4 regions of the Streptomyces sp. NPDC032198 genome follow, and region 4 is predicted to be linked to each of the others. Evidence: riboswitches for the same ligand, from Rfam matches in the RefSeq annotation. Region 4 holds a riboswitch; each other region holds the start of a gene.

The links. A riboswitch is a leader RNA that binds a small molecule or an ion and turns the genes downstream of it on or off. The one in region 4 is predicted to bind cyclic di-AMP.
Region 1: another riboswitch for cyclic di-AMP. It lies ahead of AB0E78_RS12995 (C40 family peptidase); the one in region 4 lies ahead of AB0E78_RS37895 (M23 family metallopeptidase).
Region 2: another riboswitch for cyclic di-AMP. It lies ahead of AB0E78_RS16265 (transglycosylase family protein); the one in region 4 lies ahead of AB0E78_RS37895 (M23 family metallopeptidase).
Region 3: another riboswitch for cyclic di-AMP. It lies ahead of AB0E78_RS39355 (LysM peptidoglycan-binding domain-containing protein); the one in region 4 lies ahead of AB0E78_RS37895 (M23 family metallopeptidase).

What each region holds. Positions count from the first base shown of each region.
Region 1 covers NZ_JBEZVL010000004.1:427,421-431,563, reverse strand. The annotation lists gene AB0E78_RS13010 (LysR family transcriptional regulator) at 1-265, opposite strand, end outside; gene AB0E78_RS13005 (LysE family translocator) at 396-1,025, shown strand; gene AB0E78_RS13000 (DUF6328 family protein) at 1,003-1,569, opposite strand; gene AB0E78_RS12995 (C40 family peptidase) at 1,729-2,202, opposite strand; cyclic di-AMP (ydaO/yuaA leader) riboswitch at 2,206-2,378, opposite strand; gene AB0E78_RS12990 (hypothetical protein) at 2,758-3,066, opposite strand; gene AB0E78_RS12985 (ATP-dependent Clp protease proteolytic subunit) at 3,074-3,709, opposite strand; gene AB0E78_RS12980 (amidase) at 3,953-4,143, shown strand, end outside.
Region 2 covers NZ_JBEZVL010000005.1:499,342-503,484, reverse strand. The annotation lists gene AB0E78_RS16275 (septum formation initiator family protein) at 1-193, opposite strand, end outside; gene eno (phosphopyruvate hydratase) at 295-1,575, opposite strand; gene AB0E78_RS16265 (transglycosylase family protein) at 1,894-2,604, opposite strand; cyclic di-AMP (ydaO/yuaA leader) riboswitch at 2,608-2,795, opposite strand; gene AB0E78_RS16260 (transglycosylase family protein) at 2,977-3,981, opposite strand; gene AB0E78_RS16255 (cytochrome P450) at 4,117-4,143, opposite strand, start outside.
Region 3 covers NZ_JBEZVL010000021.1:82,884-87,026, reverse strand. The annotation lists gene AB0E78_RS39370 (VCBS repeat-containing protein) at 1-25, opposite strand, end outside; gene AB0E78_RS39365 (hypothetical protein) at 463-759, shown strand; gene AB0E78_RS39360 (hypothetical protein) at 907-1,128, shown strand; gene AB0E78_RS39355 (LysM peptidoglycan-binding domain-containing protein) at 1,295-2,023, opposite strand; cyclic di-AMP (ydaO/yuaA leader) riboswitch at 2,028-2,222, opposite strand; gene AB0E78_RS39350 (ANTAR domain-containing protein) at 2,710-3,435, opposite strand; gene AB0E78_RS39345 (helix-turn-helix domain-containing protein) at 3,675-4,025, shown strand.
Region 4 covers NZ_JBEZVL010000019.1:77,144-81,286, forward strand. The annotation lists gene AB0E78_RS37885 (HPr family phosphocarrier protein) at 189-470, shown strand; gene AB0E78_RS37890 (GntR family transcriptional regulator) at 629-1,321, opposite strand; gene AB0E78_RS37895 (M23 family metallopeptidase) at 1,546-2,349, opposite strand; cyclic di-AMP (ydaO/yuaA leader) riboswitch at 2,362-2,525, opposite strand; gene AB0E78_RS37900 (pitrilysin family protein) at 2,723-4,108, opposite strand; gene AB0E78_RS37905 (pitrilysin family protein) at 4,105-4,143, opposite strand, start outside.

The DNA of each region.
Region 1 (4,143 bases), on a different contig from region 4:
GGCCCGCGAGCAGGGCCAGTTCGTGCCGGGCCTGCTCCATCTCGTCCAGGACCCGGCGCGCCCGCGCGAGCAGCAGCTCACCCGCGCCGGTCAGCCGTGCCCCGCGGTGATGCCGGACCAGGAGCGCGGTGCCCGCCTCCCGTTCGAGCTTGGCCAGCTGCTGGGAGAGGGCGGGCACGGTGTAGCCGAGGCGCTCGGCGGCGCGGGTGATCGACCCGGCCTCGGAGACCGCCACCAGTGCGGCGAGCCGCGTCGGGTCGTACATGGCCTCTCCCGGTGCAGGAGCCGACGGGCGGTGCGGCTGTCCGTCGGCCGTGGGGCTAAACGACTGCTTAAGGCAGACCCAGGATATTCCACATACCTGCTGAAGGCAGAAGAACGGCAGGCTGGGCGCCATGGACGCACAACTGGTCGCCTTCACCGGAGTCGCCGCGGGCATGGTCGCCATGCCGGGCGCCGACTTCGCCGTCGTCGTGCGCAACGCCCTCGCATCCCGCCGCGCCGGAGTGACGTGCGCGATCGGTGTGGCGGGCGGGCTCCTGGTGCACACGGCGCTCGCGGTGGCCGGGGTCGCGGCGGTCCTCGCGGCGGTCCCCACGCTCTTCCGTGCGCTGCAGGCCGCGGGCGGGGCCTATGTGCTCTACCTCGGGTATCGCGCGCTGCGGTCGGCGGCGCGGCCCCTGCGGAGCTTCGAAACGACGGACGGCACGGAGCCGGCAGCGGCCGGGGGCAGCCTGCGGCAGGGCTTCTTCACCAACGCCCTCAACCCCAAGGCGCCCATCACGTTCCTCAGCGTGCTGCCGCAGTTCGTGCCCGCGGGCAGCCCCGCGATGCCCAGGACACTGCTGCTCGCGTCCATCATCGTGGCCCTCGCCCTGGTGTGGTTCCCGGTCGTCGCGCTCCTGGTCGACCGGCTCGGCCGCTGGCTGCGCAAGCCGCGTACGGCCCGTGCGATCGAGGGCGGCACGGGGGTCGCGCTCAGTGTGCTGGGCGCGGTCCTCCTCACCGAGGCCCTGCTGGCCTGACGTCGTCCGACGTGTCCGGTCCTGTGCCCTCGGTGCCTCCTGTGCCCTCGTCCTTGCCCGCGCGGCGCAGCAGCAGGGGGAGCACGCCCCACAGGCCCGCGCACACCAGGAGCGTGCCCGCGCTCGCGATGATCCCGCCGGTCCTGCCCACCGCCACGTCCACCACCAGGAGCACGGAACCGGCGAGCGCGAACACCAGGACCCCCATGCCGATGACGGCCAGGCGGGACGAGACCCGCACGATCCGCGGCTTGGAGTGCTGCCCGAAGAGCGACCGGTGCACGGCGGCCGGAGCCGTGAACAGCGCCGCGGCGAGGACGGCGAGCAGCAGCGTGGTCACGTAGGTGGCGCGCTGCACGGTGTCGAGCGAGGCGAAGCGCTCGGTGAAGGCGAGCGTCAGCAGGAACGCGAAGAGGATCTGCACCCCGGCCTGCGTGACCCGCAGTTCCTGGAGGATCTCCGCGAAATTGCGGTCGGCGCGTTCGAAGCGCGTCTCGTTGCGGGGCGCATCGCCTGCCGTGGAGGAGCTGTTGTTTTCGGCCATGGCGCACGAGTATCCGCGCCGACGCCCTGTACGCCCGGCGGGCGCGCCGGTCAGCGGGCCGGGCGGGAGCCACGCGGGGGCAGTCCGCGCGGTGGCGGTGGCGGGGGTTGGTGAGCCCCCGCCACCGCCGTCCCACAGCCGACGGCCGATGACGGACGATCAGCGCACCCTGCCGTACCAGACGCTCTTGGTCCAGATCTTCTCGAGCCGCACCACGGTGTTCGACTTGGGGGCGTGCCAGATCCGGCCCTTACCGGCGTAGATGCCGACGTGGTAGACGTTCCGGCCGGAGTGGAAGAAGACCAGGTCGCCGCGGACGCGGTGGGACGCGGAGATGTGGCGGGTCTTGTTGTACTGCTGTGCCGCGGTGCGGGGGAGCTTCTTGCCCGCGCGCTTGAACGAGTAGAGGGTCAGACCCGAGCAGTCGAACCGCCGTGGCCCCGTCGCTCCGTAGCGGTACGGAGCGCCCTTCTTGGAGGCGGCGATCTTGAGCGCCTTCGTTCCGTGCGTCGCGGCCTGTGCTTCCGACGTGAGCCCTGGGCCCACGAGGGTGCCGCCCACGACGGCGAGCGTGAGAGCCGATACGGAACCGGCCCTGGTCAGCAGCGACGGAACATGATTCAGCGCAGTCATGCGCAACCCTTCGTCAACCGCCTGTGAAGGATGACCTGTCGGATTCGGGCTGACAAAGTTGCCCGGCCGCGCTGTGCGGCTTCACCCCAAGGGCCGTGGTCCGGACTCTCCGGACCGACCCGTCATGCCTGGGTCCTCCACTCCTGCCGATGCACCGATGTCGACCGGTCATCCGGGTGGCGGCAGGACTCGGCGTCCGCCCGGACCGCCCCGCCGCTGTGGCGGGGGCTTGTCGTCGGAAGGGATCTTGACCCGTCAAGGGCAAGAATTCCGAGCCGAAACGGCGTTTTGTGAGGCTCCTCACGGCTGAACCGTTCGGGTGGACAAGGTCGGATACGGGATCGGGTCAAGGCACCGGACGATCGTTCGACCAGCACCGGAACGAGGAATTCCGCCCCTCGCGTACACATCTGACGCAACCTAAGAGGGCTTCAAGAACGACGATCGTCTACGCCGAACGAGGTAGCCCGTTTGGTTCGTTTGAGATCGGCCCGGGACAGCTCGGACTTCGGACGACGGGGTGACGGGGGCTCAGGAGGGTGGAGTGACGGGTCTTCAGGATGTCGTCGGCGGCGGCACGGTGACCCGCCCGGCCCGCCGCTCCCCGTCAAGCACCCGCAGCGCCCTGGCCAGCGTCGGCGCGTGCACGGCGCTCTCGCCCCGCTGGTGCATGAGTGTCAGCGCGTCCAGGAGGGCGGTCGCCCTGCCGACCAGGGCCTGGGCGGCGCGCAGTCCGCCGTACGTGTCCGAGGCGCGGGCGGGGTTGATCCGGCCCACCAGGTCGACCACTTCGAGGTACCGGTCGATCAACTCGCCCTCGGCGCGGGTGAGTGCGGGCAGCGGGGGAAGTTCGGGCGGCAGCACCGGTGGTTCACCCCGCGTCCGGGGTGCGCGGGGACGACTTGCGGCTCGCGATGATCCGGTCCACCAGGCCGTAGTCAACTGCCTCGGCCGCGCTGAGGATCTTGTCCCGCTCGATGTCGGCCGCGATCCGTTCCGCGCTCTGGCCCGTGTGCTGGACGAGCAGCCTCTCCAGTTGCGCGCGCGTGCGCAGGAGTTCGTCGGCCTGGATCGCCAGGTCGGAGGTCTGGCCGTGGATGGGCTCGGCGAGCGACGGCTGGTGGATCAGCACCCGGGCGCCGGGCAGCGCGAACCGCTTGCCGGGGGTGCCCGCGGCCAGCAGGACGGCGGCCGATGAGGCGGCCTGCCCCAGGCAGGTCGTCTCCACGTCGCAGCTGACGAACCGGATCGTGTCGTAGATCGCGGTCATCGCGCTGAACGAGCCGCCGGGGGAGTTGATGTAGAGCGAGATGTCGCGGTCGGGCGCCAGGTATTCGAGGTGCATGAACTGCGCCATCACGTCGTTGGCCGACGTGTTGTCGATCGGCGTCCCCAGGAAGACGATGCGCTCCTCCAGCAGCTTCGAGTACGGATCGAGGGTCCGCTGCCCTGAGCTGGTGCGCTCGCTGAACTCGGGCAGGACATAGCGGGCGAACGGTCGGTTCATGGCACGTCTCTCCTCTGCCGGGGTCGGCTGCTCCCCAAAGCTTCCTGTAAAAAAAGTACAGGACGTACGTAACGGTGTGATGGGGAGCATGTTCGGGTGATCGGCCGGAGTCAACACGTGCGCCGCGTTTCAGCCCCTCGCTGAAAGCGAAGGCCCCGGCGTGCGGGGCGGGATGGCCGGCGCGGCGACGCGGGCATACTCCGCCTCGTCGCGATCTCAGCCGCCCCGAGCCGAAGGCGTCGTATGAGCCCCGAAGCACATCAAGTCCGCGAAGCCTCCGGGCTCGTCCACCTCACCGCCCGCGAACTCGCCGCCAAGATCCGCACCCGTAAGCTGTCCGCGCGCGAGGTCGTCCAGGCGCACCTGGACCGGATCGAGCAGGTCAACGGCCCGGTGAACGCGGTGGTGACCTGCGTGGCGGAGCGCGCGCTCGA
Region 2 (4,143 bases), on a different contig from region 4:
ACTGCCTTATCGGGTAGGCGAGGGCGACAACCAGCGAGCAGAGCACGAGCGCGAGGAGCGCGGCGCGTCCCGTCAGCCGGGAGCGGCGTGCCTGGCGCTTGGTCTGGGAGCGGTAGACACGCTCCGCGGTCTGCTCGCCGAGCAGCCGCAGCCTGGTCGCGGTGGAGAACCGGTCGCGGTCCTTCACGGCCATGTGTGCCGCCTCCCCGATACGTACGTACGTCCCCGCACACGGTACGGGACCGAGTACGGGGACGTAGGTAACTACTCAGCGGAGCCGAGGACCGGAGGTCTTCAGCCCTTGAAGCGGGGGAACGCGCTGCGGCCCGCGTAGACGGCCGCGTCGTCGAGGATCTCCTCGATGCGGAGCAGCTGGTTGTACTTGGCGACGCGCTCGGAGCGGGCCGGGGCGCCGGTCTTGATCTGGCCGCAGTTGGTGGCGACGGCGAGGTCGGCGATGGTGACGTCCTCGGTCTCACCGGAGCGGTGCGACATCATGCACTTGAAGCCGCTGCGCTGGGCCATCTCGACGGCGTCCAGGGTCTCGGTCAGCGAGCCGATCTGGTTGACCTTCACCAGGAGGGCGTTCGCGGACTTCTCCTCGATGCCACGGGCCAGGCGCTCGGGGTTGGTGACGAACAGGTCGTCGCCCACGAGCTGGACCTTGTCGCCGAGCTTCTCGGTGATGACGTTCCAGCCGGCCCAGTCGTCCTCGAACAGCGGGTCCTCGATGGAGACGAGCGGGTACGAGGAGACGAGCTCCTCGTAGTACTCGGTCATCTCGGCGGCCGAGCGGGACTTGCCCTCGAACTCGTACTTGCCGTCCTTGTAGAACTCGGACGCGGCGACGTCGAGCGCGAGGCCGATCTGCTCGCCGGGGACGTAACCGGCCTGCTTGATGGCCTCGAGGATGAGGTCGAGCGCGGCGCGGTTGGAGTCCAGGTTCGGGGCGAAGCCGCCCTCGTCGCCCAGGCCGGTGGAGAGGCCCTTGTCCTTCAGGACCTTCTTCAGCGTGTGGTAGACCTCGGTGCCCCAGCGCAGGGCCTCCGAGAACGACTCGGCGCCGATCGGCGCGATCATGAACTCCTGGATGTCGACGTTCGAGTCGGCGTGCGACCCGCCGTTCAGGATGTTCATCATCGGAACGGGCAGCAGGTGCGCGTTCGGGCCGCCGAGGTAGCGGAAGAGCGGGAGGTCGGAGGCCTCCGACGCGGCGTGCGCGACGGCCAGCGAGACGCCGAGGATGGCGTTGGCGCCGAGCGAGCCCTTGTTGTCGGTGGCGTCGAGGTCGAACATCGCCTGGTCGATCAGGCGCTGCTCGGTCGCGTCGTACCCGACGAGCTCCGGGCCGATCTGCTCGATGACGGCGAGGACGGCCTTCTCCACGCCCTTGCCCATGTAACGGTTGGGGTCACCGTCACGGAGTTCGATGGCCTCGAAAGCACCGGTGGACGCACCGGACGGAACGGCGGCACGACCCGTGCTGCCGTCGTCGAGGCCGACCTCGACCTCGACCGTGGGGTTGCCTCGGGAGTCCAGGATTTCCCGGGCTACGACGACGTCGATGGACGGCACGAGCATCTCCTTCTGGGATGTGACGCGGGTACGCGGGGCGTTGGCCTCGCGGACACGAGCCTAACCGGCTCCCGGACAAGAGCCAGCCGGGCGACCGCCCTGTGGACAAACCGAGAGCAAAATGTTTCCGAACGGAACAAAGCGTGGAGGGCAAAAGAACCCCGCCCCGGTGCGTACGGGGGATACGCGCACCGGGACGGGGTGGACCCGTGGGGACGGGGGTGGACCGGCAGTACGTGCGGGCGTCACCAGCTCCGTCGGTCGCGCCTCCGCCGGGGGGCGCGACCGCCAGGTGCCGCCTGCCTGCCTCCTCAGCTCTTAGCTGAGGTGCAGCTGCTGGCCCGGGTAGATCATGTCGGCGTTGTCGATGATGTCGCCGTTGAGCTTGTACACCTTGTGCCAGCCGCCCTTGACGTCCTTGGCCTCGGCGATCTTGGAGAGGGTGTCACCCTTCTTGACCTTGTACTCGCCGTCGCCCTTCTTGACCGTCTTGCCGGTCGGGGTCTCGACGGTCTTCTTGGACTCGGCCTTCGGAGCGGCCTCGGCCTTCTTGGGGGCCTGCTGCTGCGGCTGCTCGGTCTGCGCGCTGGGCTGGCTCTTCGGCTGCTCCTGGGTCTGCTGCGGGGCGCTCTCCTGCGCACCGCCACCCTCGTTGGACGCGCCCGAGAGGCCGACGCCGCAGGACGGCCAGGCACCCTTGCCCTGCCCCGCGAGGACCTTCTCGCCGATCTCGATCTGCTGGGCCTTGGAGGCCTGGTCGGCGCTGGGCGCGTACTTCGTGCCGCCGTACGCGGCCCAGGTGGACGACGAGAACTGCAGGCCGCCCGTGTAGCCGTTGCCGGTGTTGATCGACCAGTTGCCGCCGGACTCGCACTGGGCGACGGCGTCCCACTCCTGGTTCGTCGCGGCGGAGGCCTGGCCTGCGGCCATCAGCGGGGCCGCGACCGCGACACCGGTGACGCCGGCGAGCGTGGCGACACGGGTGGCCTTGGACGGGCGGCGGTGCTTGCCCTTGCTGGAAAACAGCATGAGTGATCCCCTCACCGACGCCTGCGAGGTGAGCTGTCGGGTTCGGGCCGATGAAGTTGCCCGGCCGCGCTTCCTGAGCGCGACTTAACCCCTAGCCGTTCCCGTCCGTCTGCCTCGCTCTCGCGATGCTCAACGGCCGGGCCCGGCGGAAACCTTGGTTCCCCCGCTCCTGCCTACGGCGCTTACGCGACGACTGTTCCCGAACGGCCGTTGGCAGGACTCGGCGTACCGACCGGCGGGGCCCGCTGTGGCGAGCGGTCACGACCGTAGACATGCGATCGGCCGAATTTCAAAGACGATCAGGGCTTCTGAGACCCATCTCTCACTTGCGCCAATTGGGACATCAAGCGCAAAGCGACTCACCAACTACCCCTACTTTTCGCCCAAATCGAGGCTCTGACCGGGAAGGATGAGATCGGGGTCGGAGCCGACCGACTTCTCGTTCTCGGCATACAGCTCGGTCCACCCGCCCTTCACGTCGAGGTCGTCGGCGATGACCGAGAGGTTGTCGCCGGAGCGGACCGTGTACGTCCCGTCGGAGCCGTCCTGCTGACGCTCTTCGCCGCGGGAGGCGTGCCGGCCCGAACCCTCACGGGAGGCGTCACCGGACGGCTCGCCGTCCGCGCTGCCGCCGCGGTGGCGGCCTTCGCCCTCACCGGCGGAAGAGTCGGAGCCGGGCGAAGTGGCATCATCCCGCCCGGACTTGTCCGGGTCGCCGGACTTGGCCGAGTCATCCGACTTGCCGGACTCGTCGTGATTCTTGTCTCGCGACGTGCCGTCGGAGTCACCGGCATCGGCATCGGGGCCGTCGGCGGTGTCGGGCTTCTCGGAAGACTTCTCCGAGCCCGAGGGCTTCTTCGAGGCCCCGGCGTCGTCCGAGGGGTCGGCGGACTCGCTCGGCTCGTCCGACTCCGCCGCATCGCCGGAGCCGGTCGACTCCGACGGCTCGTCAGAAGGAATCGTCGTGATCGGGGCGCCCGGGTCGACGTCGGCCGCGGCACCGTCCTGGGTGAGACCGGCGATCGGCGCGCAGCTCGGCCAGGCCTTGGTCCCCTGGTCGTCGAGGACCTTCTCGGCGACGGAGATCTGCTGCGAGCGGCTGGCCTGGTCGGCGCTCGGCGCGAAGTCGAGGCCGCCGTACTCCTCCCAGAGCTCCTGCGAGAACTGGAGCCCGCCGTAGTAACCGTTGCCCTCGTCCGCGCTCCAGGATCCGCCGCTCTCGCACTGCGCGAGCTTGTCCCACGTGACGGTGTCCGCCGCGCTCGCACTGGTGGCGCCGAGCAGCGGGATGGCGATGGCCGATCCTGCGACTCCTGCCGCGACGATCAGGGCCGGGGCCTGGCGGGGGCGTCGGTGACGACCATTGCCGGAGAGCATGCGGGTGCCTTTCGCGTGACTGGAGCGACGACTGCGGCACGGGAGGCCGAGTCGTCGTGAACGTAGCGGCAGTCGAACGCTTGTCACAAGTCGATGCAGCGGAGATCACGTGAAAGTCACAGTCTTGACGGCCTGTCAGTTAAACGTCGTTTCAGGTGCCGA
Region 3 (4,143 bases), on a different contig from region 4:
TCAGACGTGAGCGCTTGTGAAGCATGTGCGAACTCCTCATGTTGTTGCTTCTGAGCCGTGCTCGCCGAGCGGGCGCCTTGCCACACCCACCACTGCGTACGAGTGCCGTACAACTGCCACTGCGGGGCGTGGGCGGAGCTCCAGAACGAGCACGACTGAAGCGTGTGGGGCGATACGCCCACATGGCCAGGAAAGGCGGACAGTTCGGGACGATGGAACGCTTGAACGTATCTGACCTGCGGAAACGTAGGGCGCCTGGAACGGAGGGCTGGAACGTCCGTGCCCCTCCGGATCAGTCGCGATCCGAGTGGCGGGGACGCATCCCGCCCGGCGATGTGCCCTTTCCGCCCCCTGGCTCTGCCTCCGCCGCCGCCCCTGCCGCCCTTTCGTGGACCGAGGCGACGAGTCACCGTGGAGGCCGAGTGACCGGACCACCGACGGAGCCGTCATGGGGCCGCGGCCATGAACACGTACGCCGAGCAGGTCGTGACGGGCGACCGCGCCCGCCAGGAGGCGGCGGGCCGGGAGCCCGGGAAGTACGTGATGGAGCTGGGGGTCGCCCACGCCACCGCGCACCGAAGCCGCGACGGCGGCCCGGTCCGGGCCGATGACGCCACCCTCCCGGGCCTCTTCCCCCGCATGTCCGAGCTGCTGAACGTCCCGGCCGTGGAGTTCACCGAGGACGGTGACCCGCCGCGCCCGGCGCTGAGACGGATCCGCCCCACCGCGCCTCCGAGGCAGAGGGACACCGGCGTGTGACACGCCGGTGTCCCTCAGGGAACCCGGAGCCGGAGGAGGCGGCCACGACTCCGGGAGGCGAACGCGAGAGCGACGCGTTGGACATTCCCGGGAGGCGTCTGGCAGGGTCGCCCGTCCGGTCCCCCATCCCTTGAAGGGAGAGACGCGATGATCGAAGTGAGCACGCGTAGCGTCAAGGAAGCGGCTGCCGCAGAGCAGCTGCGCGCGAACACCTCGACCCTGGACATTCCGAAGGGCTTTGACCTGTGGACGGCCGAGGAGATCTCGGAGTGGCTCGACCAGGTCGAGGACGACCCGGGCGTCTCCGACGCCGACTTCTACGCGGCCCAGCAGGCGGTGCGGCGGGTGCTGGGCGACGAGGGCATCTGACGGGGATGCGTGTACGTGGACGGCGGGCGCATGACGGTTGGTCAGGAACCGGCGATGCGAGAGCCGTCGGTGCACGGCCCGGTGGTGGATTCGGACAGGCCTGAGCCCCGGACACCTGGGGTGCCGGGGCTCGGGGCGGACGAGACCGGATGCGGTCCAGTCGGGATCAGTACGCGCCGTTGACGTTGTCGATCGAGCCGTACCGGTCGGCCGCGTAGTTGCAGGCGGCGGTGATGTTGGCGACCGGGTCGAAGCTGTCCGACGAGGTGCCGGGCACGTGGTAGGCGTCGAACGTCGGGGCGATGACCTGCAGGAGCCCCTTGGACGGGGTTCCTGCGACGGCGTTGGAGTCCCAGTTGTTTATGGCAAGCGGGTTGCCGGAGGACTCGCGTATGACGTTGCGGTGGATGCCCTCGTAGGTACCGGGGATGCCGCGCTGGGCCATGATGTCCAGCGATTCCTTGATCCAGCCGTCCAGGTCGTCGGTGTAGGACTTCGCCGCCGGGGCCACGGCGGGCTTGGCGGTGAGCGTGTCATCGCGCTCGGAGCGGTCCGCTCGCTCGGCGGGCGCGGCCGGCGAGCCGAGCGTGAGCTTGAGGCCGGGGTGGATCAGCTTCGGGTCGTCGCCGAGCGCGCTGCGGTTGTCCTCGTACAGCTTCTTCCAGCCGCCGCTCACGGAGTGCTCCCGGGCGATCTTGGCGAGGGAGTCGCCCGCGGCGACGACGTACGTCTTGGGGGCCGCGGCGGGCTTGGCGGCCGTCCCGGCCGGTGCCGCGGTGGCGGCGGTGGCGCCGAGCACCGGGAGAACGAGTACGGCCCCGCCGGTGCCCGCGACGGCGAGCCCCCGGCTGAGTGAGCTGGACTTGGGGCGGCGGTGCTTTCCCTTTGCAGGCATGACGAATTCCTCTCCGTCGCCTACGAGGTGAGCTGTCGGGTTCGGACGGGAGATGTCCGGTCGCACTGCGCATGCGACTTCACCCCGAGCCGTTCCGGAATCCGGATCGGCGACTTACCTGGGTCCCCCGCTCCTGCCGAGCGAAAGTGATTGATGGGAAGGGTTTCCGGACAGCGGCAGGATTCGGCGTTCCATCCGGATTGACGGTGACGTTAGGCGAGAAAGCCCGAACGGAACAAGAGCCGAATTTGCAGAGGGAATGGGTGAGGCCAGTATCCGTCGCCCGGAACCCATCCCATTCTTTGATCGAAAAGCCCCAACTTTCTTTGCGCGGAGCGGAAGTGCGCTCGACGGCTCCCGAGCCCCCCGAACTGCCGATGTGACCGATTCCACTGAAAGGGTGCAGGTCGCGCGGCGAATGGAGGCGTATCGGATCGCGCTATTTCACACAAGAATCGCGCAATGCGGACAGTGGTCTCTATGCATTACGAATAAGGCAAGAAGGGGCTTTATTGGGCAAGATGGACATGGTGCAAGGTGCGCCATGACCGCCATAAGGGGCATATCGCCTTCGATGGGTGTGCGCCTGCGATGCGTGCGCTCTGGGGGCGGCTCGGACCGCGGAAGTACCCCAACCAGCCTGAAGAATAGGCGCGGTTGGTCATGGATGCGCGGCTATGGACGAGTCATGTGGCGCCCGGTGGCTGGGGGGTGGCGTTAGGTGGGCCCGGCTGCGGAACATTGTTCATCTCGTCCACCTCGCCCTCCTTTCCAACCTTGCTCGCCTTGTTCGCTTTGGCAATGACTGCCGCGAGTTGCTTCTGTACGGCCTCGGGCAGGTCGGTCCCCTGCGCGGTTCCCACCAAGTTCTCCGCCAAGTGGTGGAGTTTTGTGTTGGTGTTCTGCGAGGCCGTGACGAGTACTTCCCAGGACGCTTCGGGACTCAGGCCGAAGGCGGACATCAGGACGCCGTGGGCCAGGTCGATGGTCGGACGGGTCTGCATGGCCCGCCGCAATGGGGAGATGACGGTCCGCAAGCTCTCCTCGGAATCCTTGTCGGGCTCCGTTTCATCGCCGGCGGGTCCGCTCTCCTCCTCGCTTTCGGGGGCGGGCGGCTCAGTCAACTCGGGCGGCGCGAACAGGTCATGGGTGGCAGTCAGGTCGAACATCCGCTCAACCGCGGTACTGGTCGAGAGCACCGCCACGGTCTTGCCGTCCCGCAGGGCCAGCCGGCGCAGGTCGAGCAGAAGGTTCGTCCCCGAGCAATCGCAGAAGGTCACTTCACTCAGATACAGGTCGATGCCCTCGGTCGATCCGCTCAGGGCGCGGAGCAGGTCGGGCCGGAGCCGTTCGCCGGTTTCGAGGTCGAGTTCTCCGCGCACGATCACGCTCACCCGGGTGCCGTCCGACACGGTGTCGACCGTGGCCGGCAGCGGGAGCCGGGGCGGCGACGGGTGGATGTCCCGTGCGGGCTCGGCGCCCTTCCCGGCGAGGGGCTCGTCTGAGTGTGCAGGCTCCGGCATGGCCTCTCCCTCTCGTGGTGCCTAGCGCCGCTCCTAGGCTGCACTTCGCAGCGCAAGCACGTCAACTAATACATGAAAGGAAGTACGTGTTTTTGAAAACGTGTACGCTTGCTCGCTAGAGTTGTCGCATGCATGAAGTGCCCGAGCCCCACACCGGATGGACGTTCCTCACCAACCATGCGCGGGTGCTGGCGGCCATCGCCGACAACCGCAACGCCCGGATCCGGGACATCGCCGCGCACTGCCGACTGACCGAACGCGCTGTTCAGAAGATCATCGCCGACCTTGAGCAGGACGGTTACCTCTCCCACGTCCGGAAAGGGCGCAGCAACACCTACCGGATCGAGCCCGGCGAGGTGCTGCGCCACCCGGCGGAGTCCGGCCTGGCCGTGGCCTCGCTCCTGTCCCTGCTGGCGCCGGACGAAGCCGGCCGCGCCACCTCTTCGGACGTCGATGGGGGGAGCCGCGCCAGCGCGTGACGCGGGAGAGTACTGGAGCTGCTGCCCCGGCTGAGGCGGGGGAGGCGGCACCACTCTTGTGCAGGGGCGGCGATTCCCCTTGAGCGGTCGCCGGCTACCTCGGCGGTACGTGTGTGAA
Region 4 (4,143 bases):
AGGACCCGAGGCGGAAGGACGTACGGTCGACGGAGCAGGGACCTACGACCGGCACCGTACGGACTCTCTGGTCGGGCGCCGTGCGGACCATCGGCCGGCACCGTACGGACCATCGGCCGGCGGAGCACTCGTGACGGCATGAGACACTGGTCTAGACAAGTGTGAGACACCTGGAAGGGCAGCAACACATGGCTGAGCGCCGCGTCAACGTCGGCTGGGCCGAGGGCCTTCACGCCCGACCCGCCTCCATCTTCGTCCGCGCGGCCACCGCCGCCGGCGTCCCCGTGACGATCGCCAAGGCTGACGGCAACCCCGTGAACGCCGCCTCCATGCTCGCGGTGCTCGGTCTGGGCGCGCAGGGCGGCGAGGAGATCGTGCTCGCCTCCGACGCCGAGGGCGCGGACGCCGCTCTCGACCGTCTGGCGAAGCTGGTCGCGGACGGCCTCGAGGAACTCCCCGAGACCGTCTAGTAAAGACTGGTACTCATACGCCGAAGGGCTCGCCTCGAATAGGGGCGGGCCCTTTGGCGTTTCTGGTTCCACTTGCCTGATATCAGTCGTCGACATTGAATTCGGACAGCAGAAATAATCCCCCGCCGAATAACTCTTCTTTGTATACGGCGCCTCTGTTAATGCCGTAGGCCCACTGCGTTTACGGGATGTTGCGAACCCCTCACACCGGGGATGCCGCGGCCCTGCACGAAGCGCGGCCGGTGCGCGGAGGCCGTCCGTTCCGTGTGCTGCGCGGTGAGCGCGCGGGCCCGCTCCGCGTCACCGCGCGCCACCGCGTCGACGATCGCGGCATGCTCGGCCCAGGCCTCGGCGGGGGCCGCCGACGCCTCCACCACGTACATCCAGGCGATCTTGTGCCGGAGCTGGGTGAGCAGCGCCGTGAGGCCCGGGCTGCCGGACGCCTGGGCGAGCGTCTCGTGGAACCAGCCGCCCAGTGAGCGCAGATCCTCGCTCCGGCCGTGCCGCGACCGCTCCTGGCCGAGCCTGACGAGGCCGCGCAGGACCTTCAGGTGCGCCTCCGTGCGGCGCTGCGCGGCGCGGGCGGCGCCCAGCGGCTCCAGGAGCGCGCGGATCTCCAGGAGGTCGGCGGCCTCCTCCTCGGTCGGTTCCGCCACGCACGCGCCCGCGTGCCTGCGCGTGACGACGAAGCCCTCGGACTCCAGGGTGCGCAGGGCCTCGCGCACGGGGACGCGGGAGACTCCGTAGCGGCGCGCGAGCAGTTCCTCGGTGAGCCGGCCGCCCCGTTCGTAGACACCGGAGACGATGTCGTCCCGGATTGCCGTGCATACCGAGTGCGCGGGAATGCGCATGACTGACCTCCGCCTTAATCCCCGCGAAACGCGGTCGATCGACGCCTGTTCTGCGACTCTATTGCAGAGCCGCCGAATTTCCGACGGCCGGCCGAAATCCAGGGATACTTTTGGCCAAAGGCGATAGGGGCGGGGAACAAGAACGGCGAAAGCCCCGGCTCTCGACGAGCCGGGGCTTTCGGTGAATCAGGTGCGCTTCGCGCGTCCGTCCAGGACCAACGGGATCAGACGTTGACGCCGTGCGAGCGGAGGTACGAGATCGGGTCGATGTCCGTGCCGTAGTCCTCGCCGGTGCGGGCCTCGAAGTGGAGGTGCGGGCCGCTGGAGTTGCCCGTGGAGCCGGAGAGGCCGATCTGCTGGCCCGGAGTGACCGCCTGGCCGACCGTGACGCCGAGGGACGACATGTGGCCGTACTGGGTGTACGTGCCGTCGTTCATCTTGATGACCACGTTGTTGCCGTAGGCGCCGCCCCAGCCGGCCTCGACGACGGTGCCGGAGCCGACCGCGTGGACCGAGGTGCCGGACGCGGCGTGGAAGTCGATGCCGGTGTGGCTGCCGGAGGACCACATGGCGCCGCCGGTCTGGTAGCCCGTGGAGACGTACGAGCCGCTGACCGGGGCCACGTAGGTGTTCAGGCGCTTGCGCTCGGCCTCGCGCGCGGCACGCTCCTTGGCCTCGCGCTCCTTCTTGGCCTTGGCCTTCGCCTCGGCCTCGGCCTTGCGCTTCGCCTCTTCGGCCTTCTTCTTTGCGGCCTCTTCGGCCTTCTTGGCGGCTGCGGCGTCGTCGGCGGCCTGCTGCTGGGCAGCGGCCTGCGCGTCGATGCTCTGGGCGAGCGAGTCGCCCACGGAGATGGCCTGGGTGAGGCCGGTGTGCTCAAGAGCCGCAGCGTCGTCGGCGGCGAGCGCCGGAGCGGCCAGGCCTCCGATGACACCGGTGGTGGTGAGGGCTGCGACGCCCGCCACGTTCGCGGTCGTACGCGTGAGGCGGCTCGGGCGACGGTGCTTCCCGGTGGCACGGGTGAACGCCATGAAGCGGCTGATCCTTTCCTTCCTTCTCGCCTACCGGGTTAGCTGACGGGTTCGGAGCAGGAAGGTCTCCTACGAGTCCCTCACCTGACGGCAAGGTTCCCGATTCACCCCAAGGGGACATGTGGGTCCCCGGCTCCCCTGGCTCGCGCCGTACGGGGACTCGGCGATGACTGTCCGGTGCCGCGGGTGCGGCGTACTGCATGACGAACAGCCGGGATGACGCTAAGCGGGCCATCTTTCAAACGACAAACGGATCAGAGTTTTTGTAGCGCACGCCACAGGTCAGACACGTAACCTCCATATCAATTCGGACATATGAGGACCCCAGTAGCCAATTCCCGCCACTGGGGTCCCGACATGTCCTGACTGTCACTCAGCCGGTGACCACACTCACTTCACCGATGCCGAGCGCCCTGACGGGCTCCTCGATCTGCGCGGCGTCCCCGACGAGCACCGTCACCAGCCGGTCCACCGGGAAGGCGCTCACGACGGCGGCAGTGGCCTCCACGGTGCCGGTGGCGGCCAACTGGCGGTACAGCTGAGCCTGGAAGTCGTCCGGCAGGTGCTGCTCGACCTGGTCGGCGAGCGTGGCCGCGACGGACGCCGCCATCTCGTACTTGAGCGGGGCGACGCCCACCAGGTTCTGCACGGCGACGTCGCGCTCGGCGTCCGTGAGTCCCTCGGCGGCGAGCGTGCGCAGCACCTTCCACAGGTCGTCGAGCGCCGGGCCCGTGGACTCGGTGTCCACGGAGCCGCTGATGGCGAGCATCGCGGCGCCGCTTCCGTCCGGCGTGGAACGCAGGACCTGGGCGAACGACCGTACGCCGTAGGTGTATCCCTTCTCCTCGCGCAGGACGCGGTCCAGACGCGAGGTGAGGGTGCCGCCCAGGCAGTACGTGCCGAGCACCTGTGCGGGCCAGACACGGTCGTGCCGGTCCGGGCCCACGCGGCCGATGAGCAGCTGCGTCTGGACGGCTCCGGGGCGGTCCACGATGACGACACGCCCGGTGTCGTCCGCGGTCACCGGAGGCACCGGACGCGGTTCGGCGGTGCCGCCCGTCCAGGCGCCGACGGTGTCGGCGAGGACGGCGTCCAGGTCGACGCCGGTCAGGTCGCCCACGATGACGGCCGTCGCCGTGGCGGGACGCACGTGCTTCTCGTAGAAGGTGCGCACCGCCGCCGAGTCGATGGCCGTGACCGTCTCCTCGGTGCCCTGGCGGGGGCGCGACATGCGAGCGGTCGCCGGGAAGAGCTGCCGGGAGAGCTCCTTGGCGGCGCGCCGCCCCGGGTTGGCGGCCTCGTGCGGGATCTCGTCCAGGCGGTTGCGTACGAGGCGTTCGATCTCGCTGTCCGCGAAGGCGGGGGCGCGCAGGGCGTCGGAGAGCAGGCCCATCGCCTTCGGCAGGCGGGAGACCGGGACTTCGAGGGAGACGCGGACGCCGGGGTGGTCGGCGTGCGCGTCCATGGTGGCGCCGCAGCGGTCGAGTTCGGCGGCGAAGTCCTCGGCGGAGTGCTTGTCGGTGCCTTCGTTGAAGGCCCTCGCCATGATCGTGGCGACGCCGTCGAGGCCCTCGGGCTCCGCGTCCAGCGGCGCCTCGAGGTGGACCTCCACAGCGACGACCTGCTGGCCGGGGCGGTGGCAGCGCAGCACGGTGAGGCCGTTGTCCAGGGTGGCGCGCTCGGGCGCGGGGAAGGCCCACGGCCGTGCGGTGCCCGCCTGGGGCTGCGGGTGGAACTGCATCGTTGCGGCCTCGCTCACTTCGCGGCCTCCTCTTCGTCCTCGTCGGTGGCTTC